Regions from separate parts of the Solibacillus sp. FSL R5-0449 genome, predicted to be linked through region 2. Evidence: predicted binding sites of a transcription regulator. Region 2 holds the regulator's gene; each other region holds the start of a gene.
What was found. The regulator LexA, encoded in region 2, represses DNA repair genes until DNA is damaged. The targets are predictions, from matches to a motif close to CGAACATATGTTCG.
Positions count from the first base shown of each region.

Region 1: a site for LexA is predicted at 7,612-7,625, ahead of parE (DNA topoisomerase IV subunit B). Genes of this name have one in related genera too.
Region 3: a site for LexA is predicted at 1,195-1,208, ahead of MKY27_RS02375 (UV damage repair protein UvrX). Genes of this name have one in related genera too.

Region 1 covers NZ_CP150239.1:1,664,563-1,675,664, reverse strand. The annotation lists gene MKY27_RS08150 (DUF485 domain-containing protein) at 297-623, shown strand; gene MKY27_RS08145 (sodium/solute symporter) at 620-2,164, shown strand; gene MKY27_RS08140 (hypothetical protein) at 2,290-2,712, shown strand; gene MKY27_RS08135 (hypothetical protein) at 2,826-2,966, shown strand; gene parC (DNA topoisomerase IV subunit A) at 3,188-5,617, opposite strand; gene parE (DNA topoisomerase IV subunit B) at 5,617-7,590, opposite strand; gene plsY (glycerol-3-phosphate 1-O-acyltransferase PlsY) at 7,893-8,495, shown strand; gene MKY27_RS08115 (HesB/YadR/YfhF family protein) at 8,607-8,897, shown strand; gene MKY27_RS08110 (YitT family protein) at 9,037-9,669, shown strand; gene MKY27_RS08105 (ABC transporter ATP-binding protein) at 9,797-10,567, shown strand; gene metA (homoserine O-succinyltransferase) at 10,619-11,102, opposite strand, start outside.
Region 2 covers NZ_CP150239.1:2,176,981-2,188,082, forward strand. The annotation lists gene MKY27_RS10880 (LysM peptidoglycan-binding domain-containing protein) at 1-280, opposite strand, end outside; gene lexA (transcriptional repressor LexA) at 441-1,064, shown strand; gene MKY27_RS10890 (gamma-glutamyl-gamma-aminobutyrate hydrolase family protein) at 1,148-1,843, opposite strand; gene MKY27_RS10895 (5'-3'-deoxyribonucleotidase) at 1,959-2,504, opposite strand; gene MKY27_RS10900 (DNA alkylation repair protein) at 2,583-3,290, opposite strand; gene MKY27_RS10905 (gamma-type small acid-soluble spore protein) at 3,534-3,950, shown strand; gene glnA (type I glutamate--ammonia ligase) at 4,066-5,400, opposite strand; gene MKY27_RS10915 (MerR family transcriptional regulator) at 5,463-5,843, opposite strand; gene MKY27_RS10920 (methionine gamma-lyase family protein) at 6,009-7,256, opposite strand; gene MKY27_RS10925 (trimeric intracellular cation channel family protein) at 7,374-7,982, shown strand; gene MKY27_RS10930 (rhodanese-like domain-containing protein) at 8,033-8,335, opposite strand; gene hfq (RNA chaperone Hfq) at 8,415-8,639, opposite strand; gene miaA (tRNA (adenosine(37)-N6)-dimethylallyltransferase MiaA) at 8,717-9,625, opposite strand; gene MKY27_RS10945 (alpha/beta fold hydrolase) at 9,618-10,535, opposite strand; gene mutL (DNA mismatch repair endonuclease MutL) at 10,559-11,102, opposite strand, start outside.
Region 3 covers NZ_CP150239.1:464,441-475,542, reverse strand. The annotation lists gene MKY27_RS02375 (UV damage repair protein UvrX) at 1-1,175, opposite strand, end outside; gene MKY27_RS02370 (carbon-nitrogen family hydrolase) at 1,352-2,143, opposite strand; gene MKY27_RS02365 (pyridoxal phosphate-dependent aminotransferase) at 2,298-3,479, shown strand; gene MKY27_RS02360 (glycine C-acetyltransferase) at 3,856-5,046, opposite strand; gene MKY27_RS02355 (YitT family protein) at 5,105-5,722, opposite strand; gene ybaK (Cys-tRNA(Pro) deacylase) at 5,737-6,225, opposite strand; gene MKY27_RS02345 (hypothetical protein) at 6,373-6,924, opposite strand; gene MKY27_RS02340 (hypothetical protein) at 7,062-7,676, opposite strand; gene MKY27_RS02335 (DMT family transporter) at 8,087-9,016, shown strand; gene MKY27_RS02330 (hypothetical protein) at 9,142-9,477, opposite strand; gene MKY27_RS02325 (staygreen family protein) at 9,644-10,105, shown strand; gene MKY27_RS02320 (GNAT family N-acetyltransferase) at 10,216-10,659, shown strand; gene MKY27_RS02315 (murein transglycosylase) at 10,671-11,102, shown strand, end outside.

The DNA of each region.
Region 1 (11,102 bases), 510 kb from region 2:
ATTTTCTTATAATTAATTTTCTGATTTTTTGTAATTATTTAACGTTTTGACCCCTTCAAACCCATGTAAATACTACCTTTCCATCGATTATCCAAAATATAACAATTTAATATTCTCCTCTTAATGTATTATTTTTTCTCTATTAAACTTATTTTTTCAAAAAATTTTTCCACATAATTTATTTAAAAAGTGTTGCAATTTTGTTACAGCTAAAATAGAATGAAAATGTAAAATCCTAAAAGCAGAATTTTACGTACATTAAGCAGTAATAATTATCACAAAATGGGGGAATGTTTATGGGGAATAATCAAAAGCCAATTATTGATTATGAGAGAATTGCATCGCAGCAATCTTTCAGGCAACTGGCGCGGAAAAAGAATTCATTTTTATGGTCGATTACCGCAATCTTTTTAGTACTTTATATGTTACTACCAATCTTAACTTCGTTTACAGAAATCTTACATCAAAAAGCGATTGGTGATATTACATGGGTATGGCTTTATTCGGCAGGGTTGTTCGTAATGACTTGGGGATTAGCTCACTTCTATGTAGCACGTGCTAATAAATATGACGCAGAGGCAAAAGAGATTATTGCGGAATATGAAGGAGGTAAAAGCAAATGAGTTTTACAGCGATTTTCTTCTTCGTAGCAATCGTAGGGTTAACGTTAGTCATTACTTGGTGGGCTTCTAAACGTACATCAAGTGCGTCGGATTTCTACACAGCTGGCGGCGGTTTAACAGGCTGGCAAAACGGGCTGGCAATTGCAGGTGACTACTTATCAGCAGCATCATTCTTAGGTATCGCCGGTTCGATTGCCTTATTCGGATTCGATGGCTTCTTCTTCTCGATCGGTTACCTTGTAGCCTATTTAGTAGTTTTATATATCGTAGCAGAGCCATTACGTAACTTAGGCCGATTCACATTAGCCGACATGATTACAGCTCGTTTCGATAAAGCAAAAGTTCGTGGTACAGCAGCATTATCTACAATTACCATTGTATTGTTCTACATGATCGCTCAGCTTGTAGGTGCTGGTGCCCTAATTCAATTACTGTTAGGTATTGAATACTGGATGGCGGTTCTTCTAGTTGGTGTCATGATGACAATTTACGTATTATTCGGTGGTATGACGGCAACATCTTGGGTACAGATCATTAAAGCATGTCTTTTAATGTTAGGTACTGTCATTATTTCATTCTTAGTATTAGCAAAATTCGACTTCTCGATTGCACAAATGTTTACGCAAATGACAACTGAAACTGAACATGGTGCAGCTTATTTAAATCCAGGTTTACGTTATACAAATGGTATTGATACAATTTCAATGCTGCTTGCGTTAGTACTTGGTACAGCGGGTCTTCCGCATATCCTGATGCGTTTCTTCACAGTAAAAGACGCACAGACAGCTCGTTCTTCAGTAATTTGGGCTACTTGGATTGTTGGTATCTTCTATGTATTAACAATTTTCCTAGGTTTCGGTGCTGCAGCATTCGTTGGTAAAGACGAAATCGTAGCAGCGAACCCGGCAGGTAACATGGCTGCCCCACTATTAGCACAAGCGCTTGGTGGCGACATTCTGTTCTCATTCGTGTGTGCGGTAGCATTCGCGACAATCTTAGCGGTAGTAGCAGGTTTAGTACTTTCTGGTGCATCTGCCCTATCTCATGATATTTACGGACAGATTATTAAAAAAGGTAAAGTTACGGAACAAGAAGCGGTTAAAGCAGCTCGTATCGGTTCAATCATTATCTCAGTTGTTTCGATACTGTTAGCTTTAGGTGCTCAAACATTAAACGTAGCATTCTTAGTATCGTTAGCATTCTGTATCGCGGCCTCAGCGAACTTACCGGTAATCATCTACACAATTTACTGGAAACGTTTCAACACATCAGGTGCTGTTACAGCGATGTTAACAGGTTTAATCTCTGCATTAATCTTAGTTGCCGTTTCTCCGAACGTATGGAATCCGGTTGAAGGTAAAGCAATCTTTGTTGGTGAACCGTTAATTATGTTAACGAACCCTGCATTAATTTCTGTACCACTTGGTTTCTTAGGCGGATTTATCGGTACATTGATTTCTAAAGAAAGAAATGATCTGAAATACCGCGAAGTTGAAGTAAAAGCGCAAACTGGTATTTCTGTACAAGACATTTCTCACTAATCATACTCTTCCTTACTTTGACGAGTTGAGGAAAAACAAGTCAGCTTCTAACATTGTTAGAGGCTGATTTTTTATAACTTCCTAGTTTTTATAATCTCCCCTATCCTATATTGAGGAGTGATGCGATGACGCTTGGACAACATATCCGTGTATTCATTTGTGTTGTAGTGATGGGCTGTATTGTCGGCTTTGTACTAAACGGGAAAGAAAATGAAACGGACTCCCCTTATATCGATTATGTAAAAGCGCAGCAATGGCCTTTTAACGAAGCGTTGCACATTGCGGATGTATTTGATGGCCATTATGAATTGACCTACTGGGAGTACTTTACTGCGCAAAATGGCGAGCATGTCGTCCAGTTTACCGGAACGAATGCTGAACAGCAGGATATTTACCAGTTTATCGTCGAAAAAGATTACACAGGATTTCTAATCGGTGCGGTCAAACAAAATAATATCCTTTTGCCGCCTGAACAAAAATGGTCTTTTGTCAAAACGCTCACGAATAAAAAAGCGTCAAAATCCGGAGAATTTCTTGCCGGATTTTGACGCTTTTTCTTGGCTGTTTTTCTAGTAAAAACAGGAATATTCTCCTTAATATTTCATGGTACAATAGAAAAGCAGCATCCAGCTGACTCCTTTTGTAAAGGAGGTGTACTACTGTGTCTTATCCATCACGCAAAGAAAAGGCTAAGGCTGTTTCGGAAAAAAAGCGTAAGGAAAAACTCGCCATTTTTCGTTATGCGACAGATCTTTTCCGTCTTGTCGATACCATTTATCGTTTTTTCCGAATGATGTTGTAAAAAATTTATTTTCACCACTTAGACTCGCCATCTAGGTGGTGTTTTTAATTTCCACCAATAATGAGCAAATAAAAAAGCGATTGGGGGCCACCCAACCGCTTTGTACTACTGTAGATCCATCACGCATGAATCTTACTAACTTCATTGTATGAAAGTATGCCTTTCATGTCAATGAATTACTTTTATCATATGTTTTGTTTTCGGCTAATATACATGAATCCTTACTCTGTCTTTTCAACATAGGCGCGGCAGATTGCCCCATCGCCATCTATATCAATTCGTAGTGATCCGTTTGAATAGCGGTCTGCTCTCGTTAAGGATGTTACTGAGATCGTTTCCTGTATGCCTTTTTCAGTCTCGATTGTAAATGTATTTCTAAAGTTCACAACTAAAATTGTGTAAATACGGTGCGGGTTCGATTTTAACTCTTTTAAAATAACGACACCGCGTTTTGCACGGTTGCCAAGTTCAAGTTCGGATAACAGCATACGCTTAACGGCACCGCGCTGTGTAACGATAACGAGTTCTTGTTCCTGCTCCGGATTTAAGATAGCCACCGCCGCAAGATACTCGCCCTCTTTAACAATGATTCCTTTAACGCCAGCTGTTTTTACTCCTGTTACCGGAAGATCTTCCATAGGGAATCGAATTGTATAGCTTGTGTTTGTCGAAAGCAATACTTCTTCTTTATCCGTAACGAGACGCGCAAAAATCATTTCGTCATCGCCTTTTAAATTCATTGTCTTAATCGGTTTCGAATAACGCGTAACAATATAATCAGCAAGTGCCGAACGCTTAATTTGACCTTCTCTTGTAGCGGTAAATACATACAGATCCGGTTTCTCGAACGTATCAATTCCGATGACTTCGATGATTTCCTCGTTTGAGTCGATCGGGACAATACTCGAAATATGCTGTCCGAGATCTTTCCAGCGAATATCCGGCAATTCATGAACCGGCTGGTAAATATAATGCCCTTTGCTCGTGAACAGCAGTAAGTGATGCTGCGTATTCAAGTGGGCTTCATACAGCAAGTAATCGGAATCTTTCATCGCAAAGTCCTTGCCGTTGGATGCATTGTGTGAACGGAGACTTGTCCGTTTTACATAGCCGTCTTTAGTCACAGTTACAACAACTTCTTCACTTGGTACCAATACATCACGCGTTACTTTAATCTCTTCGATTTCTGCTTCAATTGTTGAAAGACGAGGTGATGAGAAACGTTTTTTAATATCGTTCAATTCCGATTTAATAACACGGATCAATTTCTTTTCGTCCTCTAAAATGGCTTTCAATTTCACAACAAGCTGTTGGAGCTCATCCTGCTCTTTTTGAAGCTGGGTAATATCGGTATTTGTTAAACGGTAAAGCTGAAGGCTGACGATTGCTTCTGCCTGTTCTTCCGTAAAGCCGAATTTCTCCATAATGTTATTTTTCGCATCGCGTTTATCCTTCGATGCACGGATTGTTTCAATTACTTCATCCAAAATGGATAAGGCTTTCATAAGACCTTCAACGATATGTAAGCGATCTTCTGCTTTTGTTAAGTCATATTGGGATCTGCGTCGCACAATTTCCTTCTGGTGATCAATGTACGCATCCAACATGAGCGGCAATGTCATCATCATTGGACGACGGTTATGAATCGCAATCATATTGAAGTTATATGAAACTTGCAAATCCGTTGATTTTAATAGGAAATTTAAAATCCCTTGTGCCGGCACGTCTTTTTTCAGTTCGACAACAATTCGTAAACCGTCACGGTCCGATTCATCACGAATTTCGGAAATGCCGTCTAAACGTCGGTCATTTACACGGAGCTCGTCCATTTTACGGATCATGTTGGCCTTATTTACTTCAAACGGGATTTCGGAAATAATAATCTGTTCTTTATTGCCTTTTAACTGCTCAATTTCAGTACGTGAACGGACAATGATTTTCCCTTTTCCAGTTTCGTACGCTTTTTTAATGCCGTCAATCCCTTGAATAATCCCGCCCGTTGGAAAATCGGGCCCTTTAATAACGGTCATCAGTTCATCGACTGTACAGTTTTTGTTGTCCAGACGCATTAAAACCGCATCAAGTGCTTCCTGCAGGTTATGTGGCGGAATATCCGTCGCATAACCAGCCGAAATCCCTGTTGCGCCGTTAACTAATAGATTTGGGAAGCGAGATGGCAATACAGTCGGTTCCATATCCTGATCATCGAAGTTCGGAACGAATTCAACTGTATTTTTATTAATATCACGTAACAATTCTGAGGCAATCGCCGAAAGACGTGCTTCCGTGTAACGCATTGCTGCTGGCGGGTCCCCATCGACAGAACCGTTGTTACCGTGCATTTCGATCAGCATATGACGGCTTTTCCAGTCCTGACTCATACGGACCATCGCATCATATACCGAGCTGTCACCGTGCGGATGGTAGTTACCGATTACATTACCGACAGTTTTTGCCGATTTACGGAACGGCTTGTCAAAAGTATTACCTTCATGGAACATCGCATATAATATACGACGTTGTACAGGTTTTAGCCCGTCACGTGTATCCGGTAATGCACGGTCTTGAATAATATATTTGGAATAGCGACCAAAACGGTCACCCATTACTTCTTCTAATGGCAAATCTTGAAATTTTTCTACAAAACTCATTATTCGTTAACCTCCTCATGCTGGATGAATTCATTTTCTAAAATGCTTGCATCCTCTTCCATGCCGAAGTTGACGTTTGATTCAATCCATTTACGACGGGGCTCTACTTTATCGCCCATCAATGTTGTAATACGACGTTCTGCACGTGCTCCATCTTCAATTTTCACACGGATTAATGTACGTGTTTCCGGATTCATCGTTGTATCCCAAAGCTGGTCGGCATTCATCTCGCCTAACCCTTTATAGCGCTGAATAATATAGCCTTTGCCGATTTTCTTCGTTGCGGCACTCAGCTCCTGTTCAGTCCAGGCATAGATCAGCTCCTGCTTTTTACCCGAACCTTTTGAAACTTTATAAAGAGGCGGTAACGCGATATACACTTTCCCTGCTTCGATAAGCGGGCGCATATACCGGTAGAAGAATGTCAGCAATAGTACTTGAATATGGGCACCATCTGTATCGGCATCGGTCATGATGACAACTTTATCGTAAGCGGCATCCTCCACTGAGAAATCAGCTCCGACACCGGCACCGATCGTATGGATGATCGTCGCGATTTCTTCGTTTTTCATAATGTCCTGCAGCTTAGCCTTTTCGGTATTGATGACTTTACCGCGCAATGGCAAAATCGCCTGGAATGTACGGTCACGGCCTTGTTTTGCCGAACCGCCAGCAGAGTCACCCTCTACTAGGTACAATTCATTTCTCGAAGCATTTTTCGACTGTGCAGGTGTCAGCTTACCGGACAGAAGCGTACTTGATTTTTTCTTTTTCCCGTTACGGGCATCATCACGTGCTTTACGTGCAGCTTCACGCACTTGTTGGGCACGAATGGCTTTTCGCACTAAAGAAGCCGATAGCTCGGCGTTTTCTTCTAGGACATACATTAACTGTTCTGAAACAACGGTATCAACGGCAGAGCGTGCTTCGGATGTACCAAGCTTCCCTTTTGTCTGCCCTTCAAATTGCAGCAGATTTTCAGGAATACGGACAGAAACAATTGCTGTCAGGCCTTCACGGATATCCGTGCCTTCCAGGTTTTTATCTTTTTCTTTCAGCAGTCCGATTTTGCGTGCGTATTCATTGAACACACGTGTCAAAGCTGTTTTAGCACCTGTTTCATGCGTACCGCCATCACGTGTACGGACATTGTTAACGAATGACAAAATTGTTTCGGAATAGCCGTCGTTAAATTGCAGCGCGAACTCCACTTCAATTTCCTGAATGATGCCTTCTACATATTTGACTGGATGCAATACATCTTTTTCTTCGTTCAAGTATGTAACGAACGCCTCAATACCGCTTTCATAATGGAAAATTTCATGCTTCCCTTCTCCGCGCTCATCGATCAGTTCGATTTTTAAACCTTTTAATAAAAACGCAGATTCGCGTAAGCGCTCTGCCAAAGTATCATAATTATATTTAACGACAGAAAAAATCGATGGATCCGGCAGGAAATGTACAAGTGTTCCTGTTTCCTTCGTTTTCCCGATCATATCAAGCGATGTAGCCGGCTTCCCGCCTTGTTCAAAACGCTGGCGGTAAATTTGGCCGTCACGATAAATCGTTACTTCCAAAAATGTTGATAAGGCATTTACAACGGATGAACCTACACCATGTAAACCACCACTTGTTTTATAGCCGCCTTGTCCAAACTTTCCGCCTGCATGAAGGACGGTGAAAATAATTTCCGGGGTTGGTTTGCCCATTTTATGCATACCTGTTGGCATACCACGACCATGGTCACGCACGCTAATACTGTTATCTTCATGAATCTTCACGATGATATGATGTCCAAATCCAGCAAGCGCTTCATCCACTGCATTGTCTACAATTTCATACACTAAGTGGTGAAGACCTCGACTATCTGTAGAACCAATATACATCCCTGGTCTTTTGCGTACGGCTTCTAAACCTTCTAATACTTGAATGGCATCTTCATTATACGAAATACCGGTTTGGTTTTTTACCAAATGTAATCCCCTCCAAAAATACAAACAACCGTTCTATTTACTACCTAATCGTACGCTCAAATATGCATGATGTCAATGTTTAAAGGTACTGATTTAGGCTTTGCAAAGATTAATTGTATCACCAATAACGAACGTTTAAAAGCATATCCTTTAGCAGCAAACAATAAAATGTAACTTTTTCCCTGTTTTTTACATAGGCGAAAAAATAATACCTCTTTCCTTCTATTAAAAAACATTGTAAAATATTCAATACATACTATTAGTACCAACTGATAATTCTGAATTCGAAAGGAGCACAACACTTGATCAACGCGTTAATTATTATTTGTGCTTATTTAATCGGTTCCATTCCATCAGCTTTATGGATTGGCAAAATTTTTTACAAAACGGATATTCGACAACAGGGCAGCGGCAATTTAGGCACGACCAATACATTTCGAGTATTGGGCAAAAAGTCGGGCATCGCCGTATTGCTAATTGATATATTAAAAGGGACGGCTGCGGTATTGCTTCCGTTATTGCCGTTTTTCGCAGACAGCACGGTCCATCCTTTAATCTTGGGTGTCATCGCAGCTGCGGGCCATATGTTCCCGATTTTCGCCAGTTTCCGTGGAGGAAAGGCGGTTGCTACGAGCGGTGGCGTTATTTTAGGCTATAATTTACCGTTATTTATAATTTTAATCATTGTATTTGTCATCGCTTTAAAACTAACAAAAATGGTCAGCTTATCATCTATGATTGTGTCCGCTGCAGCGGTGATTTATGTCATCGGTCATTGGATGATAACGGGTGAATATGCGTTATTCATTTTAGTTGTCGTATTGGCTGGCTTCATTTTTTACCGTCACCGTGAAAATATTAAACGGATTAAAGCCGGTACTGAACCGAAAATTAAAGGATTTTAACTAATTGACTGAAGGGGTTTCCTTTCAGTCTTTTTTTGTAGTCAAAATTTCAGAACGCGAGCTTTGTAAGTTTTTTTTATTTCCTGCATAATGACAGTAGAGGTGAAATATATGGAAATCAGACTATCAGAAAAAGCACTTACTTGGTTTAAACAGGAAATGGAAGTAGAAAAAGGCGATTTCATTCGTTTTTATGCAAGGTATGGAGGTTCTTCACCTTTTCATGAAGGGTTTTCGTTAGGGATGACGCGGGAGCAGCCGCATGAAATAGGCATTGAAACCGTTGTGGAAGATATTCATTTTTATATTGAAAAGTCCGATGAGTGGTTTTTCAACGAACATCATTTAGTTGTAGATGTCGCCGATTCATCCGATGAATTAACTTATTCCTATGAAAAATAAACACCTTTTTATCGCTCTCTAATACGAACAATTCGCCGTCGAAAAGTTCAAATGTTTCGAAATTTTAGTAAATCCGTTTTTGCCGATTCAATCGTTATAATGAGTAAGGATTATATCGAAGATTGATGAGGGATTATATGTGAAAGCGAAACAGGAATTTTATTGGCGCTGCGTATTTTTTATTGCAGGCATCATTGTTTTATCATTAGGCGTGACATTAACGATCAAAGGACAAATACTTGGCGTTGGGTCATGGGATGTCCTTCATATCGGACTACAAAAAAACTTGGGCTTAACGGTCGGTACATGGTCTATCATTTTAGGCTTGCTCATTCTGGCTGTTGATACGTTTTTCACGAAAAGATTGCCGAAAGTCGGAACGTATTTGGACATGTTCCTGACAGGTATTTTTATTGATATATTTATGATTGTATTACCGGATGCGAATACACTGTTTGAACAAACATTGGCATTTGTTGTTGGCGTTATCCTGCTGGGCTTCGGCTGCGGCATGTATATGGTGGCTAACCTTGGTGTAGGGCCTCGTGACACGTTAATGCTGTTGTTGGTTCACCGTCTTGGCTGGAGTGTCAACCGTGCACGTACAACAATGGAAGTAACGGTTGCTATAATAGGTTTTATATTGGGCGGACCAGTCGGAGTCGGTACGGTATTTATGGCGTTCGGCTTAGGGCCTGTCGTACAATGGGCGCTCAAATGGAACGGAAAGCTGTTCCACCGCGCAGCAGGTGTAGAAAGTGTCGTTATATAAAAATAGGTAGAGAGCAAGCATTATGCGTTTGCTTTCTTTTTTTACATTTGAATTGTTACAATTTTCAAAAAAATACTTTCGTAACAATGGAAAAAAGTGCATAGTAATAAGTGGAGGTGTTTTTAAAATGATACATATTGAAAATATCCATTTATATCGCAATGACAAAAAGATTTTAAACGATTTAAGCTGGCATGTCCAAAAGGGACAGCATTGGGCCATTTTAGGGTTGAACGGCTCAGGTAAAACGACGTTGTTGAAAGTCATTAACGGCTATATATGGCCAAATGAAGGAAGCGTCCAAGTATTGGGCGAAACATATGGCAAGACCTATATACCGAAGATGCGGACGCGGATCGGCTGGGTAAGCAACGCGATGATCGATAATTTCAACTGGCAGGATAATGCGATTGAAATCGTGCTCAGCGGAAAATTCGGTGCCCTTCGACTATTCGATGAAGTGACAGATGAAGAAATTGATCATGCGGTTTCCATTATGAAGCATTTTCACTGTGACCATTTAGCAAATAAATCATTCGAGCATTTGTCACAAGGTGAACGGCAGCGTGTTCAAATCGCAAGGGCCATTATGGCAGATCCCGAAATTCTCATATTGGATGAACCGTGTGGCGGGCTGGACTTAATCGAACGGGAAAACTTACTGCAGACGATTGAACAGATTGCACAAGCTGAAAACGGCCCTACCCTCATCTATGTGACTCACCATGTAGAGGAAATTCTGCCTTGCTTTAGCCATGTGCTTTTAATGAAAGACGGAAAAAATATCGAAGCCAATGCACGGGAAACGGTTTTAACAGATGAATTATTAAGCGATTTCTTCGGGCGTGAAATCAGTTTGCAAATCGAACGCGAACGTGCCTGGGTCGCGATTAAATAAAACGAACCAGCAGGAGTCCACCTCTTGCTGGTTTGTTTCATTTTATACACACTAAATATGATATTCAATATTCTCATCAACATAATGCCATTCGTACGGTGTTTCTTGGTATACGTAGTAGTTCAGCCAGTTGTAGAACAATAGATGCGAATGGGCACGCCAAACATTTTTCGGTGCCTGCAGCGGATCGTTATTCGGAAAATAGTTGACCGGAATATCCGTATTGTCCGGATCTTTCTCGATATCGCGGAAATACTCATCCGATAATGTCGTTGCATCATATTCCAGATGCCCTGTAATCATAATATGTTTATTGTTTTTCGATTGAACGATAAACACCCCTGCATCATCCGAATAGCTGAGTAAACGCAAGTCGGGATGTGCTCGTACTTCATCAATCGAAACCGATGTATGGCGTGAATGCGGTGCAACATACTCGTCACTGAATCCACGTACTAGATCTACTGTTAAATCCGTAATCACATGGGAATATACACCGGAGCATTTCTTCGGCAATTCGAATTTACCAATGCCA
Region 2 (11,102 bases):
CAATGTATTGTGAATTTTTTTCTACAGGTACAACCAATACTTGTCCTAAAACAACTTTTTCATCCAGCATTCCATTTTCCTTTTTTACTTCATTGATCCAATCATGCTTAGCCATTTTACCACGATATTGTTCTGCCAACGACCATAAAGTATCACCATGTTCTATGCTTACGTGTTCGTATAATTCAATTTTATCATCCTGCATCATGAATAAAACCATCATGAGTACAGAGAATAGTAGAAACATTGATGTGAAGCCATTTAATTTACCTTTTTTCATTAGAAAAACCCTCTTTCGAATGTATGTTCGGAATGTTTGTTCTCATAATAATACGAACATATGTTTTTGTCAACCGTTTTTTCGAACTTATGTTTGCATTCATGTTCGCATACTGCTATACTTACCTTAAGAAAAATAGCATGATAAAGAGGTGAGTTAGTTGACACAAAAAATTTCAAAACGGCAGCAAGCTATTCTAACTTTTATAAAAGAGGAAGTTCGTGCTAAAGGCTATCCGCCATCAGTTCGCGAAATTGGAGAAGCAGTCGGTTTAGCTTCCAGTTCAACTGTCCACGGGCATTTAGCTCGTTTAGAAAGTAAAGGGCTTATCCGCCGTGATCCTACTAAGCCGCGTGCCATTGAAATATTGGACCAGGAAGAGATGAACATCGCGAAACAAGGCGTCATTCATGTTCCGTTAATCGGTAAAGTTACAGCTGGTCTGCCTATTTCTGCAATCGAGGATATTCAGGAATATTTCCCGTTACCTGATGCTTACGGCTCACCGGAAGAGGAATTGTTTATGCTTGAAATTATGGGAGAATCCATGATTGAAGCCGGTATTTTAAATGGGGATTATGTCATCGTTAAAAAAACGTCGACTGCGAACAATGGAGAGATTGTTGTAGCTATGACGGAAGACGATGAAGCGACAGTCAAGCGCTTTTACAAAGAAAAAACTCATTTCCGTCTACAGCCTGAGAATAGCTCAATGGAACCGATCATTGTCAACCAGGTTTCTATTTTAGGTAAAGTAGTCGGCCTCTATCGAAATATCCATTAATTATAAACTTGCCATTCTAATAGAATCGGCAAGTTTTTTATTTTCAAACTAAAAAGCCCAGCCGTTGACGACTGAGCTTTCCATTATTTATTGCATGCTTCTACAAAGCCATTAAATAAGCGCTGTGCATAAACGTCTCCAATTGGAGCCAACTCTTCCGGATGCCATTGTACCGCGACACAATACGGATGTGATGCATGTTCTATCCCTTCTATGATCCCGTCTTTCGCAACAGCCGAAATGACGAGCCCTTCCCCAAGCTTTCCGACCGATTGATGGTGAAAGGTATTGACACGGAATGAGTCCTCTTTAAAAATTTCTTTGAATTTGGATGTCTTTACTTCAACCGTATGTGCCAATTCCCCGCGCTTTGAAGGTTGTTTATGTAAAATTGTATTCTCCACTTGGGATGGGATATCCTGAATAATCGTCCCCCCAAATGCTACATTCATAATCTGTTGTCCGCGGCAAATTCCTAGAATAGGCATTTGTCTTTTATAGGCCTCATTCATTAATAAAAGATCGCTGTCATCTCGTTTTCTTACAACACTTCCAATATGGCGGTGCGGTTCTTCATTAAACAGCAATGGGTCGATATCGGCTCCCCCGATTAAAACAAGGCCATCGATTATATTTAATAATGCATCCACGTTTTCTTCTGTAGCATTCGGAATACAGATGGGAATACCTCCCGCCTGTTCAATTGAAGTCAAATACGCATTGTTAATATCCAATTTCTTGTCAAAATCATACATTGTTAATCCAATCATCGGTTTCATTATTTCTATCTCCTTAAAATTTATAGATAATTCCAATAATTTAAATTATACTATTTCGTTATACTAAATGACTACAAAAATAAAAAAGGATTGCATCTTCGCAACCCTTTGATTTTCAAACAATTTCCATTTGTTTTATAAAGTATTCTTTTATTTCTTTCCAGTTATGGACACGCATAAAGCCTTCTTCTGAGCGATTGTACGGCATCGAATATAAAATCCCCGTTCCGTTGAATGCCGTTAGCTGACGCGGACTGTCATCAATTAAATAATCGGTATGTATAACCGCCTTATTACCGCAAAATACAATATTCTGTGTTTTAATAAAAGGTAAATGCTCCATTAACCACTCGTATTTCGCTGTAAATGATCCCGGTACATCCATAGCAGCTGTCGCAATAAAAATTTCATAATGCTCCTGCAGATCTTGAATAACTTCAATTGCGTCTTCATCCAACACTTTTAAATCCCTGAAATAGTCCGGCTCATTTAATAAAGCAAACAATTTTTTCGCATCTTCTCGAGGCAAATCACGCTGAGTTGTCCGAAGAAACTCTTCATCTGTAAAATTTGTTCCGAAATTTTCGTTATATGTAACACGTAATTTCGAATAAAAGTCAGCTAGCACCTGGTCCATATCGATAGCAATACTTTTTTTCATGTAATAAGCCTCCTTGAAATTTTCTGATTTTAGTTTATACAATTTTATTGTGAAAAAACAAGGTATAACTCTTTACAATTAACAACGTACATATTTGCGTTTAAAACCGATCCGCCCTTTTTCCACCTGCTTTTCAATTTCCGCATAAGCATGGAGCAGACCCGGTTTTTTCCCTTCACGTTTCGTTTCAATTGGACCGATTTCGTTTGCAATTTGCATGGCTTCTTCATGTAAAGGTTTAAATGAAACACCAACCGTCATGACAAAATTGTTCATCGCCACTTGAGTGCGTTGAGGTGCCTTATGGATATTTTGTTTTACATACACAAGCATACCCATTAACTTTTCCTTTGAAAATTCCTCGTCTTTACGATTGCCTAACAGCCAGCAGTAACAATGCCAACCCGCCGACATTTTCAGATCTTCACCACTGCCAATCCATTTATCGCTTACTTCTTGCGCAATATCGGATTCCGCCAATGTTACGGCAACTACATAATCAGAAATCATATAGAAATAGGCCTGCTTTATCCAGCGTTCATAATCTTCCTCAGTCATCGCTTTCGGATCTGCAATGATACCTGCAAAATACATTGCATCATAGTTGCCTGTGGCATAGAGTTTTTCAGCCAGGTCCTGATCTATTTTTATTTGTTTTACGAACGGTTTCATTGAGCCGATCGTTACACCGAACAACGGCTCCTTTGCTCCATTGGACATATAGATCTTTTTCGTACGTTCTTTTCCAAGAGCCTCTAACTCTTGCATCATTGTATCGAGTTCCATAATTTCCTCCTCTTACATTAGTAAAATTATTTGTCACTTACTATTATATGATGTAATCGTCCGTCATACATAACGTTCTTCTCAATAATCAGTACAGTTGATTCCTATTCTATTTTAAACAGTATTTGGTTAATATATACAGCACCAATAGGCAAGATTCAATCTCCTTTTTAAAAATTGGCAAATTATTTAACCGCATAATAAAACAACCTCTGAACAGAATAATTTCAGGAGGTGATATTGATGTCAAAAAATAAAAACAACATCAATAATAAAAACGTCGAATTCGGTATGGAAACGGACGTTAATCAAGTAAAGCAGCAAAACCAAAAAGCTGAAGCTAAAAAGCAACAATCTTCTGGTTTATTTGCTAACAGCGCTTTACAAAAGCAATCAAGTTCCTTGAATGCTGAATTCGGGATGGAGACTAACGTAAACAAAGTGAAGCAGCAAAACCAGCAGGCTGAAGCCAAAAAGCAACAAGCTTCCGGTTTGTTCGCAAACAGCGGTTTACAGAAGAAGCTTTCTTCAATGGGCGCTGAGTTCGGCATGGAAACAGATGTTAACCAAGTGAAACAGCAAAACCAGCAGGCCGAAGCTAAAAAACAACAAGCATCGGGACAATTTGGTAAGAACAAATTCCAAAACGGCAATAAATAAAAAAGTTTAGAACCGGCATGTTATTGCCGGTTTCTTTGTCATTCATTATGTGAAACAGACCTCAACATCATACTACGCAAAAAAGCGCCGGAGTTTTTGCTCCAGCGCTTTCTTCTTAGTACATTTTCATATATTGGTCGCGTTCCCACTGATGGACAGTTGAACGGTACATGTCGAACTCAATTTCTTTCGCTTCTTTAAAGTTAGCATAGATGTGGTTGCCTAATGCTCGTTGAACAACTTCATCTTTTGCAAGTAAGTTTAAAGCGTCGTCTAAAGCTGCAGGCAAGTTATCGATGCCGTTTGCTTTACGCTCTTCTTCACTCATCACATAAATGTTGCGGTTGATTGCTGGTGGTGGTGTTGATTTTTTGCGAATTCCTTCAAGACCAGCCTCTAAAATTACAGCCATCGCCAAATATGGATTTGCTGATGGATCGACCGAACGAACTTCTACACGTGTTGAAATGCCGCGAGAAGAAGGGATACGGATTAATGGTGAACGGTTTTGTGCAGACCATGCTACGTAACATGGTGCTTCATAACCTGGTACTAAACGTTTATAAGAGTTTACTGTCGGGTTTGTAATTGCCGTAAAACCTTGAACATGGTCAAGTATACCTGCCATGAATTGCATCGCTGTTTCAGATAGACCCAATTCAGTAGATTCATCAAAGAAGGCATTTTCTTTTCCATTAAACAATGAAACGTTGAAGTGCATTCCTGATCCGGCTTCACCGAATAAAGGTTTTGGCATGAATGTTGCATGTAAACCGTGTTTACGTGCAATTGTTTTAACAACTAATTTAAATGTTTGGATATTATCACAAGCTGTAATTGCATCCGCATATTTAAAGTCAATTTCATGTTGTCCTGGTGCTACCTCATGGTGAGATGCTTCAATTTCAAAGCCCATTTCCTCTAGTTCCAATACGATATCGCGACGGCAGTTTTCACCTAAATCTGTCGGTGCCAAGTCGAAATAACCGCCGTGGTCATTTACTTCCAAGCTTGGTTCGCCTTTAGCGTCCAGTTTAAATAAGAAAAACTCCGGTTCTGGCCCTAAGTTGAAATCCGTGAATCCTAGCTCTTTCATTTCCTTTAATACACGTTTCAGGTTGTTACGTGGATCGCCAGCAAATGGTGTGCCGTCCGGGTTGTAAATATCACAGATGAAACGTGCTACTTTCCCTTTTTCAGCTGTCCATGGGAAGACCATGAATGAATCATAATCCGGATATAAGTACATATCTGATTCTTCAATACGCACAAAACCTTCGATTGATGAACCATCAAACATCATTTTATTGTCCAATGCTTTATCTAGTTGGCTCACAGGAATTTCTACGTTTTTTATTGTTCCTAAAATATCTGTAAACTGTAAACGGATGAATTTTACTTGTTCTTCTTCTACTAGACGTTTAATATCGTCTTTTGTATATTTGCCCACTAAATTCCACACTCCTAAATTTGTTCAGTACCGATTTTACTCGATCTTTTATAATTTACGCGCTATTGATAAAAGCGCGATAAATCCCCTTGGCGTAACGATGTTTTTTGCATGCGTTGTGCCTGACGCATTTCTTCACGTAAAATTTTGCGTAATTCCGAATCTGAAATATCATTATTTGCTTTTTGAGCTGCAGGGTCATTTTTCAAAGCAAAAACTTTTTTGATCCCTGCCATATTAATGCCCTGTTCAAGCATATCTTTGATTTCCAGTAAAGTATCGACATCATTTAAAGAAAACATGCGTCGATTTCCTTCTGTCCGGTGCGGCTGAATTAAATCATGCTCTTCATAATAACGGATTTGTCTTGCTGTCAGATCCGTTAATTGCATGACGATACTTATCGATAATAGTGGCATTGAACGTCGAATTTCACTACTCAATTTAATTCACCTCCCTTAAAGTTATATTACGACTTGTTATTAACAATGTCAAATGTATGTCAGAAAAACTCACATTAATTTTGTAAATGAGCAAATAGTTGACAGAATAAAGCGAATTTTATGCACAATAAAAAATCGTCCAATGAAAGGACGATTCCTAATATATTATTTAAGTTTTTGGACCGCAGTACAAATGGCATATTTTACATGTTCATATGTTAAGCCACCTTGGATGAATGCTGTAAATGGCGGTCGAATTGGACCGTCTGCTGTTAATTCGATACTTGAACCTTGGACAAACGTACCTGCCGCCATAATGACATCATCTTCATAACCCGGCATATAGGCAGGCTCAGGCGCAAAGTGGGCGTTAATAGGTGAAGCAGCTTGGATTTCTCGACAAAATGCTACCATTTGTTCCGCCGTTTGGAATGAGACCGATTGAATAAGATCTGTACGGACATCAGTGTAATGCGGCGATGTCGTCATACCGATTTCTTCAAGCATTGCCGATGTAAAAATTGCACCCTTTAAACTTTGTGCTACGATATGTGGTGCCATGAAGAAGCCCTGGTAAAAATCTGCCAACGTATTTAACGAAGCCCCTGCTTCTGCACCGATTCCCGGTGATGTCATACGATAGGCACATTTTTCCACTAAATCCGCGCGACCTGCAATGTATCCGCCAATTTTAGCAAAGCCCCCACCCGGATTTTTGATTAATGAACCAGCCATCAAGTCTACCCCAACTTCTGTCGGCTCAAGCAACTCTACAAATTCACCATAGCAGTTATCGACAAAAATCACAGCGTCCGGTGCGATCACCCGTATTTTTACAACCATTTCAGCAATTTGTTCGACCGTAAATGATGGACGCGTTGCGTAACCCTTTGAACGCTGAATCGCAATCATTTTCGTGTTTTCGTTTACTGCCTGTTTTACACCTTCCCAATCAATTTCCTTGTTATCGATTAAATCTACATGGGAATAGCCGATTTTATAGTCCTTTAAAGAACCTGTATCTTTTTCGCCCCCGTCAACGATCGACTGAAGTGTGTCATATGGCTTGCCTGTAATATAGACCAATTCATCACCAGGACGCAATACACCAAATAAACTTAATGTAATTGCATGTGTCCCAGAAATAATTTGGGGACGTACAATCGCTGCCTCTGCCCCGAAAGTTTGCGCATAGACACGCTCTAAATTATCACGGCCTTCATCATCATAGCCATATCCTGTTGAAGGATGCAGATGAAAGTCACTTACTTGATTTTCACGAAAAGCTGCCAGTACCTTTTGCTGATTATAAAACGCACGTTCATCCACTTCCTGATGATAAGTGCGGACTTTTTCTTCCACTTTTGCTGCAAGTGTTAATGTTTCAGCTGTTAATATTGATTGAAATGCCATTTTTACTACTCCATTCTGTTCAAACTGTATCCATTATACATGAAAAAAAATAGTTTTGACGAATGTTTGAAAAACTGCTATTGTCATGGTCGAAAGGACATTAAGGGAGAGATGTTTATGGCTTGGGAAGTATTTAGTTTGATCGGAACAATTGCCTTTGCCGTTTCCGGGGCCATTGTGGCAATGGAAGAAGAGTACGATTTATTTGGGGTGTACATATTAGGGATTGTCACAGCTTTTGGGGGTGGTGCCATTCGAAATATTTTGATTGGTCTTCCGGTATCGACATTATGGAACCAGGAGTTTTTGTTTCAAATTGCTCTTTTGGCAATTACGATTTTCTTTTTAATTCCGCATCATCTAATTAAACATTGGAATCGTTGGGGAAATGTGACCGATGCAATCGGCCTATCCGCCTTCGCCATTCAAGGGGCCATGCATGCGGTACATCAGGATTTACCGATTGTGGCTGTCATTGTTGCAGCAGTGTTGACAGGTGCCGGAGGAGGGGTTGTTCGAGATTTGCTTGCCGGCAGAAGACCTATTATATTACGGCACGAAATTTATGGGGTATGGGCGGCCAGTGCAGGATTTTTAATCGGCCTTAAAATTTTTTCGGCCGATCTGTTTTTATATATATTATTTGTTATCATTACTATTTTGCGCATATATTCCTATACAAAAGGCTGGAGCCTGCCATCGAAAAAAATTCATTATACAAAGTAGCATAAATTTAGGGAGTGTCGAATCAACCGACACTCCCTTTCTCTTGAAAATTATTTAAATTCTAATTCTCCATCATAGGCCATCATTCCGCCATCTAAATTCGTTACATCAAAACCTTGCTCTGCCAGATATTCGCATGCATTCGCACTGCGTACGCCGCCTTTACATACGACAATATAGGATTTTGAATTGTCCAGTTCATTAGTACGTTCAGGGATTGAGCCAAGTGGAATATGTACAGCACCTGGAATCATTCCGTGTTCCACTTCAAAATCTTCACGAACATCGATTACATTTAAATCTTCATTTGCATCGAGTAAGTTGATCAGTTCATCTGTTGTCATCGTTTTCATCAAAAATCCTCCAATACTTATAGCGTCTTAGTCATTATAATCAATCAAACCAAAATTCGCTACAAGTTTGGCTGTGGCGTTACTCTTCTTCCGATAATGCTACATTTTTGGACGGGACAAAAGTAGAAATTGCATGCTTATAGATAAGCTGCTGTTTGCCTTCCGATTCCAATAGTACGGTAAAATTATCATATGATTTTATAAGTCCTTTTAATTGGAAGCCGTTTAACAAAAATACCGTTACAAAAACATTATTTTTACGTAAATTGTTTAAAAAAGTATCTTGCAAATTAATCGATTTCATCGTTGTTCAATCTCCCTTACCATAAAATACATGCAATAGTTACCTATTCGTTATGCGGACAAAATTTCCCTTTATTTTTAATGAGTTTCAAACAAACTTTTTATTTTATTCCAATCATTTCCGATCCACGCAATATCCATTTTGTTTCGGAAATAGGTAAGCTGGCGCTTCGCATAGCGTCTGGAGTTTTGTTTAATCTGCTCCACTGCTTCATCAAGTGAAATAAGTCCATCGAAATGCGCGTACAATTCTTTATAGCCGATTGCTTTAATCGCCTGAACATCACGTATTCCCGCATCATATAATGCCCGTACTTCTTCAACAAGACCTGCTTCCATCATCAGATCCACACGTAAGTTAATTCTTTCATATAACTTTTCACGATCCATATCCAACCCGATAATAAAATGGTTATATAACGGAATATCTCCCCGGTTGAATTGCTCTTCCGCTCGAGAAACTCCTCCCAGTTCTACCATTTCCAGTGCCCGAATAACACGTCTTGTATTATTCGGATGGATGGATGCGGCAGCAGCCGGGTCCAATTGCACGAGTTTTGCATGCATCGCTTCAGGACCTAGTTCTTCAAGTTCTTTATAATAGTTTTCGCGTGCTGCTTCATCCACTTCCTGTTTGGCAAACTGAAAATCATACAGGACAGATTGTACGTATAGCCCCGTTCCTCCGACAATGATCGGCATTTTTCCTCGGGCTTGGATCTCTTCAATTTTACCGCGAACAAGCTGCTGATATTCCGCAACGGAAAATCCTTCCGTCGGTTCTTTAATATCGAGTAAGTGATGCGGCACACCTTCCATTTCGGCTTCGGTAATTTTGGCCGTTCCGATATCCATATGGCGATAGATCTGCATGGAATCCCCGTTTATAATTTCACCGTCAATCTCTTTTGCCAAGCGGATACTTAGCGCTGTTTTTCCGGATGCTGTAGGACCGATAATGGCCACGACATCGATTTTATTATTCATCTTTTAACCACCGTACAATTATTTCTTTTACTATTTCCTTCTTTTTTTCATTAAGGATCTCATGGCGCATCCCCTCAAATATATGCACCTTCACATGCTCTACACCTGCCTGTGCAAACAGTTTTCCGACTCGAAACGCTCCTTCTGCTTCAGGACCTGCAATCGGATCGTATGTCCCGTTTGCCACGAGTATTTTTAAGTCAGACCGGATACGCGCATTAGCCTGTTCATCTTCCATCTTCAGCATGCCTCCCGTTAAATCAACGAAAAATTGATTCGTCGGGATTACACCGCAAAATGGATCGGCAATATATTTTTGTACCTCTTCTTCATCGGTAGTAAGCCAGTCGAAGTTTGTTTTCGCATTCTTAATTTTTCGATTAAAACTGCTGAAACTAAGATCATTCATAAGATCACTCTGTATTTGTGCCCCCTGCATATTTACCAGCTGCTTCGCGATAATATGTCCTGCCTTATGAAGCAATGTCGGCGATCCCGTTCCCGATAAAATCAACCGTTCAATTTTATCGCTATATTGTTGAATAAAACGGCGGGCTATGAACGAGCCCATACTGTGAGCGAATAAAATAGGCTGCTCTGTTGTTTCTTTCTTTAAATAGGAGAGCACTTCTACAACATCCTCTACAACACGTTCAAAACCCTTTTCAGGTCCGAAATAACCGAACATGCCGTTTTTTTGCGCTGTAAAACCATGTCCCCGATGATCATGAGCAGTTACAAAGTATCCTTCGTCACAAAGCTTTTCAGCGAAATTTTCATAACGCCCGCTATGTTCCGACATCCCGTGCAAAATATGAATATGTCCAATACGCTTTTTACTCGGTGCATACGTACGGACGAAAATCTCATGCCCGTCTGACATGGTGACAAAAAATGACCTTTGCTCCATAAAACCATCCCCTTGTGTATGAATTACATTACGCGTTTAAACATTTTCTCCACTTCATAAGACGTGAAATGAATGAGTACAGGTCTTCCATGCGGACATGTAAACGGATTGTCCGCATTTCGTAAATCATTGATCAGCCTTTCCATCTGTTCTTTGTTTAAATAGTGGTTCGCTTTAATCGATTTTTTGCAGCTCATCATAATCGCCGCATCTTCCCGTAATTTCTTTATATCCGTTTTCCTTGCACTTAACACTTGTTCGATTAATTCCTCGATAATTTCCTGTTCCTCGCCTTTCGGGAACCATGTTGGATATTCCCGTACAACAAATGAAGAAAGCCCGAATTCTTCCAAGAAAACTCCTACTTCTTCTAGTGCTTCCTTCGATTCCATCAGACGCAATGCTTCATCTGCAGCATAATGGAATGTTAACGGCATAAGGAGTGTCTGACGTTCGTTTGCATTCACTTCTCCGACTTTATCCCGGAAATACTCATACTTGATCCGCTCCTGGGCTGCATGCTGGTCAATTAAATAAAATCCGTCTTCCATTTGGGCTACAATATAC
Region 3 (11,102 bases), 1.7 Mb from region 2:
GCTGTTGTACCGTATTTCGTACGTAAACGGTCCATCGTTTCTCCGAGCTTGCGGTTGCGCCAACGCATTTCATCGAACAGGCTGAGCTGCATCGAATATTCGCTTTCAATATTGCTTAATGTAATCGTAATTTTGCGTGCCGGTCGTTCGGCATAAAATTCGTCAAGCAGCTGCTTGCACACTTCGAAAATTTTCAATGTATCGTTTGTCGGCTCATCGATTGTGCGTGAACGATGAAATCCACCCCCGAAGGCATCTTTACTGTAGCTAAGCCCTAATGAAATCGTCCGTCCGATTTTTTTCGCTTCCCGCGCCCGCCTCGCCACGTCTTCACACATTTCCAGCAATACGACTAAAATTTCCTTTCGACTGCGATAATCGCGCATCAGCATCTGCCCCTTGCCGAAGCTGATTTGTCCTTGCATAATCGGCGCACCGACTGTCGAGTGATCGATTCCCCACGCATGGTAATACAGCTGATTGCCGAGAACGCCGAAGCGCTTTTCTAGTAACGCTAAATCGGCATGCGCCAAATCATAGACCGAGTAAATGCCCATATGATTCAGCGTTCTTTCCGTACGGCTGCCGATTCCCCACATCGTGGATAGCGGCATAATCGGCCACAGTTTTTCCGGTACATCATTATATGTCCATTTTGCAAATCCCGTCTTTTTTGCTTCGATATCGAGCGCCAATTTTGCCATCAGCATATTTGGGCCGAAACCGACTGCACATGGAATTTCAAATTGGTTGTAAACGAGCTGCTGAATGTATTTTGCCGTTTCTTCAGGCGGTCCCCATAATTTTTCGGTTCCGGTTAAATCGATAAAACTTTCGTCGACGCTATATACATGAATGGCCTCTTTTGGAACGAATTCGTTGAACAGACGTGTAATTTCCATTGATATGCGTATAAAAAATGACATCCGCGGCTCAAAAAGACGAATATCCGGATGTGGCGGGATTTCGTACAATCGCGAACCTGTGCGAATATTAAAGCGCTTTTTCATCGGAGGGGATGCTGCAAGTACAACACTTCCCTTTTGCTGAAAATTTCCGACAATCGCAATCGGGACTTCCATTACATTTAAATTTTCAACCGACGCAATACAGCTTGCATAAAAACTGCGCATATCAATACAAATAATCGAACGTTCCGGCGCATTTTCATACATAAAGCTCATCTCCTTGTATCGAACATTTGTTCTTATATTAAAATGAGACGTGTGAGATGGCAAGTGGAAAGTAGTGGTTGTTTTGGTTCTGGAGAGATTTTTTTATGTATCAGTGAGTTAATTTGCTGCTAAATGCAAAAAAAGCGCACCGGCATTCATCCAGTACGCTTTAAAATTTATTCTTTTATTACTTTTTCATAGAGACCCGGACGGCGATCTTCATATACAGGGATGCGGCCGCGCACTTCATCAACTGTTGAAAAATCAACGTCAATAATCGCCAGCTCCTCATCTTCTGCGCCTGTCCAAAGCACTTCACCCCATGGCCCGATAATCATTGACTGACCATTGAAATTTTCCACTTTACGGGCAATACGATTTACCGCAACGACGAAGCACTGGTTTTCAATTGCTCGCGCCTGCAGTAATATTTTCCAGTGGTCAATACGTGGTGTTGGCCATTGTGCAGGTACGAACAGTACCTTAGCGCCATCCAACGCGTGGGAACGCAGCCATTCCGGGAAGCGAATATCATAGCAAATCGCTCCGCCTGCTTCAAGTTCGCCTAATGCGAAACGGTTCATGTCACTGCCGGATTCCAAATACAAATGCTCATTCATTAAGCGGAATAAATGCACTTTACTGTACTCGCCAACTAACTCCCCATCACGACTGTACGTGTACATCGTATTGTAAAACTTATCATCACGCTTCACCGATACCGATCCACCTACAATATGTACCGCCAATTCTTTTGAAAGCCTGCTTAAAAATGCTTTCGTACGTTCCCCATTTTCGTCCGCCAGCTCTTCCAGTTTTTCAAGCGCATAGCCTGTATTCCACATTTCCGGTAATACAACGATTTCCGCGCCGCCTGCTACCGCTTCTCGAATAAACTTCTCCGCGCGTTCATAGTTTTCATCAACCTTGCCAAAACCAACATTCAATTGAATACAACCAATTTTCATAACTGCCACCGCCTTAAATATTCCGTGCGAATCTATTTTCGCATATTCGTACTCATTGTAACATCTCATTATAAGTTGTCAAAATCTTCACTTTACTTAAGTGAAGTTTTAGACTAACATTAACCTTACTATTTTTCAGAGGTGATAAAGAATGATTGAATTCTCGAAAAAGCTGCAGCAGTTACCTCAACAGTTTTTCGCAGCACTTGTAAACAAAGTAAATGAAGCGCTAGCCCAAGGGCGCGATGTGATTAATTTAGGTCAAGGGAATCCCGATCAGCCAACACCGGCACATATTGTGGAGGCACTGCAAAATGCGGCAAACGATCCGCAAACGCACAAATATTCTCCGTTCCGTGGTATTGCAGAGCTCAAGCAGGCAGCTGCAGACTTTTATAAACGTGAGTATGATATCGACATTGATCCCACTACAGAAGTGGCCATCCTTGGCGGAACGAAAATCGGTTTAGTCGAACTTCCGCTTGGTCTCCTGAATCCGGGTGATTATATGCTCCTTCCTGATCCGGGTTATCCGGATTACTTATCCGGTGTCGCACTTGCGGATGTGAAGTTTGATACGATGCCGCTTCAAGAGGAAAATCACTTTTTGCCGGAATACAAGGCATTGTCCGCAGAAATTAAAAGCCGGGCAAAAATGATGTATTTAAACTATCCGAACAACCCGACTGGCGGTGTCGCAACGCCCGAATTTTTTAAACAGACCGTACAGTTCGCTAAAGAAAATAACATTGCGGTTGCCCATGACTTCGCTTACGGGGCACTCGGCTTTGATGGAGAACGCCCGCCAAGCTTCCTGCAGGCACCCGGTGCAAAAGAAGTCGGCATTGAGCTTTATACATTGTCCAAATCATACAATATGGCAGGCTGGCGCATCGGCTTTGCTGTTGGTAACGCAAAAATGATTGAAGCGATCAATATTATTCAGGACCATCTGTTTTGCAGCCAGTTCCCGGCGATTCAGCATGCTGCAGCAGTAGCACTGAATGAAGAACAATCTTGTGTTGAGGAATTGCGTGCATTATATGAGCGCCGCCGCAATGTGCTCGTTGAAGAAGCTCATAAAATCGGCTGGGAAGTGACCGCTCCGAAAGGTTCATTCTTTGCATGGCTTCCTGTACCTGCACCATATACGAGTGAACTGTTCGCGGACTTTTTACTGGAAAGAGCGGATATTGCCGTTGCAGCCGGCAATGGGTTTGGCGAGTACGGCGAAGGCTATATTCGCGTCGGGCTGCTCGTCGATGAAGAACGTTTGCGCGAAGCAATGCACCGTGTTGCGAAGCTTGGTCTGTTTGCGCAGACGGTTGTGAAATAATAAGGTTTAACAATTTGAATGATGGTCAAAATGAAGACATGCTTCAACTTTGTATAAGAGAATGGCAAATTTATATTCGCCATTCTCCTTACTTTAATAGCCAAATATCTAAGCTTATTCGCCAATTCATTGTAAAAAGCAGTTTGAGAATTGGCTGTGTAAGTATATTCGCCATTTTATTAACGATAATCGCCATTTATTAAATATATTCGCCACTTTCATCCGCATAATCGCCACTTCCCCCAGTTAATAGACACTTCTGTACAGATAATCGCCATTTTGAAATTTATTAAACCATAGAAGGCTCTAAAGTTGAACTTTCACAACAAAACAAAAAAACTCAGCACCATCTAAACAGTGCTGAGCTTAATATCGTTTATTTAATTACTTCTAACTCACGGCCTACTTTTTCGTAAATTGCTAATGCTTCATCAAGCATTTCTTTCGTATGGGCCGCTGTTGGCATATTGCGCACGCGACCTGTTCCTTTTGGTACTGTCGGGAACACGATTGCTTTTGCATACACGCCTTCTTCAAGCAAGCGTTTCGAGAATTGTTGTGTTAGCTTTTCTTCGCCGATAATGCATGGTGTAATCGGTGTTTCCGATTCCCCAATATTAAAGCCAAGTTTTGCTAGGCCGTCTTTTAAATACTGACCGTTTTCCCAAAGCTTGTCATGCAGCTCTGTCGATTCCATAATCATCTCTACCGCGCGTGTAATCGCCGCTACATCCCCTGGTGGTAATGCTGTTGAGAATAAAAACGGACGAGAACGAACTTTTAGCCAGTCGATCAGGTTTTTCTTCCCTGCCACATAACCGCCGACAACACCGATTGCTTTTGACAATGTACCGATTTGGAAGTCGATATCATGTTGCAGACCGAAATGCTTCACTGTTCCGGCACCTTTACCAGTAACGCCTGAACCATGTGCATCATCTACATAAGTGATTAGGTCAAACTCTTTTGCGATTTCAACGATTTCCGGAAGCTTGGCAATATCGCCATCCATCGAGAAAACACCGTCTGTAATGACCATTACTTTATTGTATAGGCCTGATTCTGTTGCATCTTTTGCTTTTGCGCGTAAATCATCCATATCTGCATGGGCAAATGGAATAATTTTCGCTTTAGATAAACGACAGCCGTCGATAATTGAAGCATGGTTTAGTGCATCCGATAAAATCGCATCATTTTTGTCCATAACAGCAGAAATTGCCGCCATATTACAATTGAAGCCTGATTGATAGCTGATTGCTGCTTCTGTCCCTTTAAATTTTGCTAATGTTTCTTCCAGTTTTACGTGTAGATCGAGCGTACCGTTAATTGTACGAACAGCACCTGCACCAACACCGTATGTGGCAATTGTGTCCTGAGCAATCTTTTTCAGCTCATCGTTCGTCGCCAAGCCTAAGTAGTTGTTTGATGACAGGTTTACAAGCTGTTTGCCTCCAACTTTAATAATCGGGCCGTTTGCTCCTTCTACCGGATCGATTTCGTTGTATAAACCTTGTGCTTGTAGTGCCAGTAAGTTTTCATCTAAAAAGGTATTTAATACGTTTGACATGCGCGTTCATCCTTTCGATATCTATTTCCACTATATTTTAGCACAGAGAATGAAAATTTTATGTAAGCGGCTCTCCGATTATTTCCTCAAGCTTTCGTTTAAAGAAAAATAATGACGGCTGAATGACATAACCTGTACCGAGCGCTAAAACAACCGTCCCGAAACCAACAGGACCGCCAAGCAGCCATCCGGCACCTGTCGCAAATACTTCCATTACGAGCCTGCCTGTTTTCACTGAATAGCCTTTACTCGCAATTATCATCATAATTGTATCACGCGGACCTTCACCAAGACTTGCCGCAATATAAAGTGCACAGCCAATGCTCATTACAAAAAAGCCGCCCGTAAAATACGCAAGTTCCAGTGCAAAAATATTGGTCTCTGGCAGGAGCCAGTTGAACAAATCAATAAATGAACCGATGAACAGCATATTTAAAAATGTCGCAAGTTTCGGTATGCGTTTCAAATAAATCGATGTTCCGATAATAATCGTCAGCCCCGTTAAAATAGACCAAGAACCGATCGTCAATCCGATCTGCTTATAAAGACCAATATGGAAAACATCCCATGGAGCTGTTCCGACAACATTTCCTTTAATCGTCATCGTAATTCCAAGCGCCATGATCATCATTCCTACAAAAAAACTTCCCCATTGCCATTTAAATTTCTTCGACACAACAATCCTTCTTTCTATGATGAGACAATCGATGCAAATTGACCGTTCGTTGCCTTTTGTAAATCTTCCGGTGCAAGCTTAATCTGCATCCCGATTTTGCCTGCACTGACAATAATATAATCCAATGCAGTCGCCGCTTCCTCAATAATAGTCGGAAAAAGCTTTTTCATCCCGATCGGTGAGCAGCCCCCGCGAATATAACCCGTTAAGCCAAGAAGCTCCTTAACCGGAAGCATCTCAATTTTCTTTTGCCCTACCACTTTTGCTGCGGCCTTTAAATTCAATTCCGCATCTACGGGAATGACGAAAACAAAATAATTGCCCTTTCCTGCAGTTGCAACCAATGTTTTATAGACATGAAGGGCAGGCTGGCCGATTTTGCCGGCAACGGTCAATCCATCCACTGCTTCCCCATCGTTGATCGTATACTCAAAGATTTCATGTGCAATTTTTTTCTGCTCAATTAAACGAACTGCATTTGTTTTTGCTTGCTTCTTCGCCAAAAAGACCACTCCATAATTTCAACTTTGGAAATAGTATACCATTGAATGATCTGGTGCGTGAATGATGGGAAAGTTGGAACTAATTATAAAAAACCACCTAAAACGTAGCTTTGACTCCGTTCTAAGTGGTAAAAAATAATCGGTATTTTAATTGCTCAAAGATGGTCTTTTTAAAATCAAAGCGGAAATAATATATCCTGCTACTATAGCTACCCCGAAAGTTACAAGTGACCCGAGCATTTCTAGTTTTACCGTCATTAAAAATACAATGGCAACCGCCAGTGCTGTCATTGTAATGACAGAAATCCACAGTAAACGGTCCTGCACAGTTTTAACTAATGTAGCAGATGGAGTACTAGCCGTTTCTGCATCGGCAGCTTTTAAAATATTTTTTAAACGGCGCAGGTTAATAGCTGGTCCCATGAACGTCATTACAATCAGTGCCGCTAATGAAAGATTGATCCAAGCCGCGTGCCAGCCCCAAGTAGTAATCACCAAATATAATGCCGGCAGGAAAATAATGATGACACTAAATGGCAATAGTCCATCAACTTTAACGGCCAATGCTGCCCAAACACGCAGCGTTTCTGTTTTCTTTGAGTATAGCATCGCAATCATTGCAGTAATCGTTAACCCGACTGCTATAAACATCATAACTGTACCTATAATATGTAGAAAAAGCATAATACTATAAAGCATTTTTTATCTCCTTTAGTCTGATATAAGTTTAACGTACATATTATACAATGATATGTTATATTATGGTAAAATAATATATACTTTTACTCTAAAAATAGTTAAAATAAAAAACCCACTCGTTTTGAGTGGGTTTTTAGTCATGCAATTTGAGAGAAAAACGATTCATTTACTGAACGGTAACCGTTATTCACCATTGCAATATGCGCACTGTATTTTTGTGCAGCTATATTGAATGAACGCTGGAATAACCGCTTTTCCAACTCTTGACCAAACACTGTTTGCTCGTCTGGATTACGTGTAAAGTCTTGTTGGAATTTTTCCGGTATTGTAAATGAAAGATTTTCATTAAATAACGAGCTTGCTTCCTCGGATTGTACTTGCTCATTATGTTCATCTTGAGTGTTTGCCGGCATTTGCGGGATTGAGGTTGATATATTCGCTGCTGTAAGTAAATCTTGAGATGAAGGGACAGCTGATGCTACACGCACATTGTCCAATATTGGTGTTTGTTTATACGTGATGTCATTTACCACTGCAAGATTTTCAGCCTGATCGGCATTGTCCTGTGTCAGTAAATCTTTTTCTGTTTTACCGGAAAGGAGGTTTTCCAGCACTTTTAGCAGTGGATTTTTACTTGGATCCGTGTATTGCGCATGCTTTTTATATGCGTCACCCGCCTCTTTGCGAAGCTGGGAACGTTTTCTTTCATCTAACTCTGAACTAACGCCTCGTACCAAGCTATTTATCTTCATCTTCTTCACCCCTTTTGTAAAAGTTACATTAATTTTTTATTAATATACCAACATATATCGTATTTATATAGAAAATATTCACTAATTATTCATAATCAGAACTTTCCTACCAACCTTATCTGCCCTAACAGCCTATAAAATGGACTATCTGTTACTTTTTAATTCAAGTACCCAATACCTATAATAAAAAAACCAATATTCATTGCCGTTATAATACGAAAATTTGTGATACCTCTCCCTTGTAATTTATTTCAAATTAAAACATCTTTATTCCGAGATATATTTATCATATAATGATTTTAGTTGTCAATAACTCTTGCTCAACTGTAGAAACCGCTTTGTCTGTCTGTTTCTACTATATATGTTAAGATAATATCGTTATTTTCAAGCACTATCGGAGGTTTATAGAAATGAAGATAAATAAAGGAGTATTCTTTGTACTGCTCGGTGCAGGATGCTTTGGATTTACACCGGTATTTGCCAAAATGGGATTCGGTCATGGCTATACTCTTGGTCAAATCAATCTTGTTCAAATGGTCATTTCCTTTCTGCTATTATGGTCGATCACTTTCCTAAAAGGGTTCGGTATGAAGGGTCTGACTAAAAAGAACATCCTTCCCATTATGATTACCGGCTGTTTTATCGGTTTAACAAGTATTTTTTACTATGGTTCGATGCAGTATTTACCTGCTTCACTGGCCATCATTTTAATGTTTCAGTTTGTTTGGATCGGTATTGTGTTCGAATGGGTTTTCAATAAAATTAAACCGGCCCCAATTACTGTATTGGCGATTGTTCTTATTTTAATCGGTGTATTTTTCGCATCGAATATATTAACCGGTGATATCCAAGGTCTTCCGATTAAGGGATTTGTAATGGGGATATTATCTGCCTTTACTTATGCTGCCTTTATCTTTTTCAGCGGTAAAGTTGCTGTAGATGTCCATCCATTAACCCGTACTTCTTTAATGGTGACAGGTTCCACAATTTTAGTATTTTTGATTTTTATGAAGGACATCCCTGCTGTATTTCCTCTTGAAGGAAGCTTAGTATCGAGTGCTGCCGGGGTTTCAATATTTGGAGCCGTGTTGCCGCCACTGTTTTATGCAGTCGGAGCACCACTCATTTCAGGAGGTTTGGCGAATATATTAACTTCTGTTGAATTGCCTGTCGCGATTTTGTCGGCGAGCATTATTCTGGCTGAAACGGTCACAGCTTTGCAATGGATTGGGATTGTGCTGATTCTCGTTGCGATTGTATTAAATGAAATCGGTCCAAATATTAATCGGATGAGAAAGCGTACAAAAAGATCCATACTACATCCGCATAATAAAAATTAATATAGATGCTAATCAACCTCTGTGCAAACAGCTGTTGGTTAGCATTTTTTTATGTACAAAAACAAAAAAGCTTATCAATAATTTTCTATTGATAGGCTAAATTGATCTTTCTGCTTATTTATATGTTATTTGAAGAGATTCAGCATAGCGCCTACTTGTCTCATTGTATTAATTCCATTTGTTATTGTTCCCACATGGCCCATCACTGTATTTAAGTTATCAGATAGTCCGCTAAAGCGGGAACCTTGCTGCTGTTGTGGCTGTGGCGGATAAAAATTGGCCTGCTGTTGCCCCTGTCTTGCATTCACCGGAGATGGTGGATAAAAGGCTTCCCTCGGTCTTGCGAATTCATTGGGACGAGGCATTCCCATTTGCTGTCGACCTATTTGCGGTTGGGGACCAAATTGTTGTCCATTTGGCGGGAACATCCCCGGTCTGAAATTTTGCCCATAAAATGGCATATCATTCACCTCCTACTAAGTTTGACCTCTAACCTAGTATATGTTCTTCATTTTTCACAATATAGACATTTGAAATATGCCCGTAATACGTTAATTGTTCATTATACCGCTCCTCACCCTCAACAAATAAATGCATATGAATAAAGAAAACGATTGGAGCGAATAGATGAGCAATTTCAATCCCGAAAGACTATCCGTTGAATACAGGGATGGTGTTACTGCAACGGAACCTATTATTTCAAGACATCACACGCTGACCCATTCTGATGATACTGGAGATTTATTTTTAACAATTGGGACGCAGTTTGCCTGGGACAAAGTAAATCCCGAACTGCGTGATGAAGTACTCGGTGAATGGAAAACAAATGGACACTATTGGTATTACAATGCCTATGTAATTGTTAATACACAAAATCAGGATTTCGATACAGCGATTCGGCGGTATGAAGTTTTCCGGCGCGAATTGCCGCTTGCATTGACAGCCATCCGTTACGGTGACCGCTTATTATTCGACCGCTATCCGACTTTGGACAACGGATTAATCATTATGAACTTCATGTCCACTTATCCGCAGTTATATAAACAAGAGATGTATGGGACTTTCAGCAGTTATTCTACATTATTTTAACTGGATAAAATTCGATAATATGCAACATTTTATTCCAATTCCTTTTATGGTATTAATTGTTAGTGCGTAGTGCACGACAAGTCATTTTACATGAGAGAGGGATAACAGAAATGCTGCATTTAAAAACGATTACAAAAGATAATTGGATAAAAGCAATCTCGCTAAAAGTACGGGAGGATCAAGTAAATTTTGTCGCCTCGAATGTAGTGTCATTGGCACAGTTGAACTTTCTGGAAAACTTCCATGCGAAAGGAATTTACTTTGGGGAGGCAATGGTCGGGTTCACGCTTTATGGTCTCGATGAGGATGACCATGAATATTGGATTTACCGGATGATGATCGATGAAAAACATCAAGGGAAAGGTTATGGCAAAGAGGCGGTTCGGCTTGTTATAGAGGATATTCAAACAATGAAAGAGCCTCACCATCAAACGATTTCCCTTTCCTATGAACCTGATAATGAGCATGCAAAGCGCCTCTATGAAAAAATGGGCTTCAAGGAAATTGACGGCCTTGTAATTGAAGGTGAGCAAGTAGCACGCTATACGTATTAGGAGAATCCGCGATGCGAATAATAAAGATTGTGTTACTGGCGATACTTGCAATTCCAGCGTTCTTTATTTTAATACTTACGATTGCTTCTTTTGATTATTTTTACTATCCGATTATAGGCTACAAAGCGGAAAATGCCGCCGAAGCTTCACTTGAAGACAAATATAACGAAGACTTTGTGATTGATGAATCAACCTACTCTAAACCATTGGGCGATGATTACGGAGATTATCATATTATCGCTCATCCAAAAAAGAATCCTGATTTGGAAGTTACCGTTTCGGTTAGTGAAAAGATGGAGCCGCTTTCTGATACGTATTTGCAAATGCATTGGCGAGATCAGCTGAATACGCAATTTGGGTTGCTGTATGAAGAACTTTATGGAACGGTTGAAAATTATTCCTATATGGTCAATGTGACGTTTTCGGATGAAATCGAAGCACAA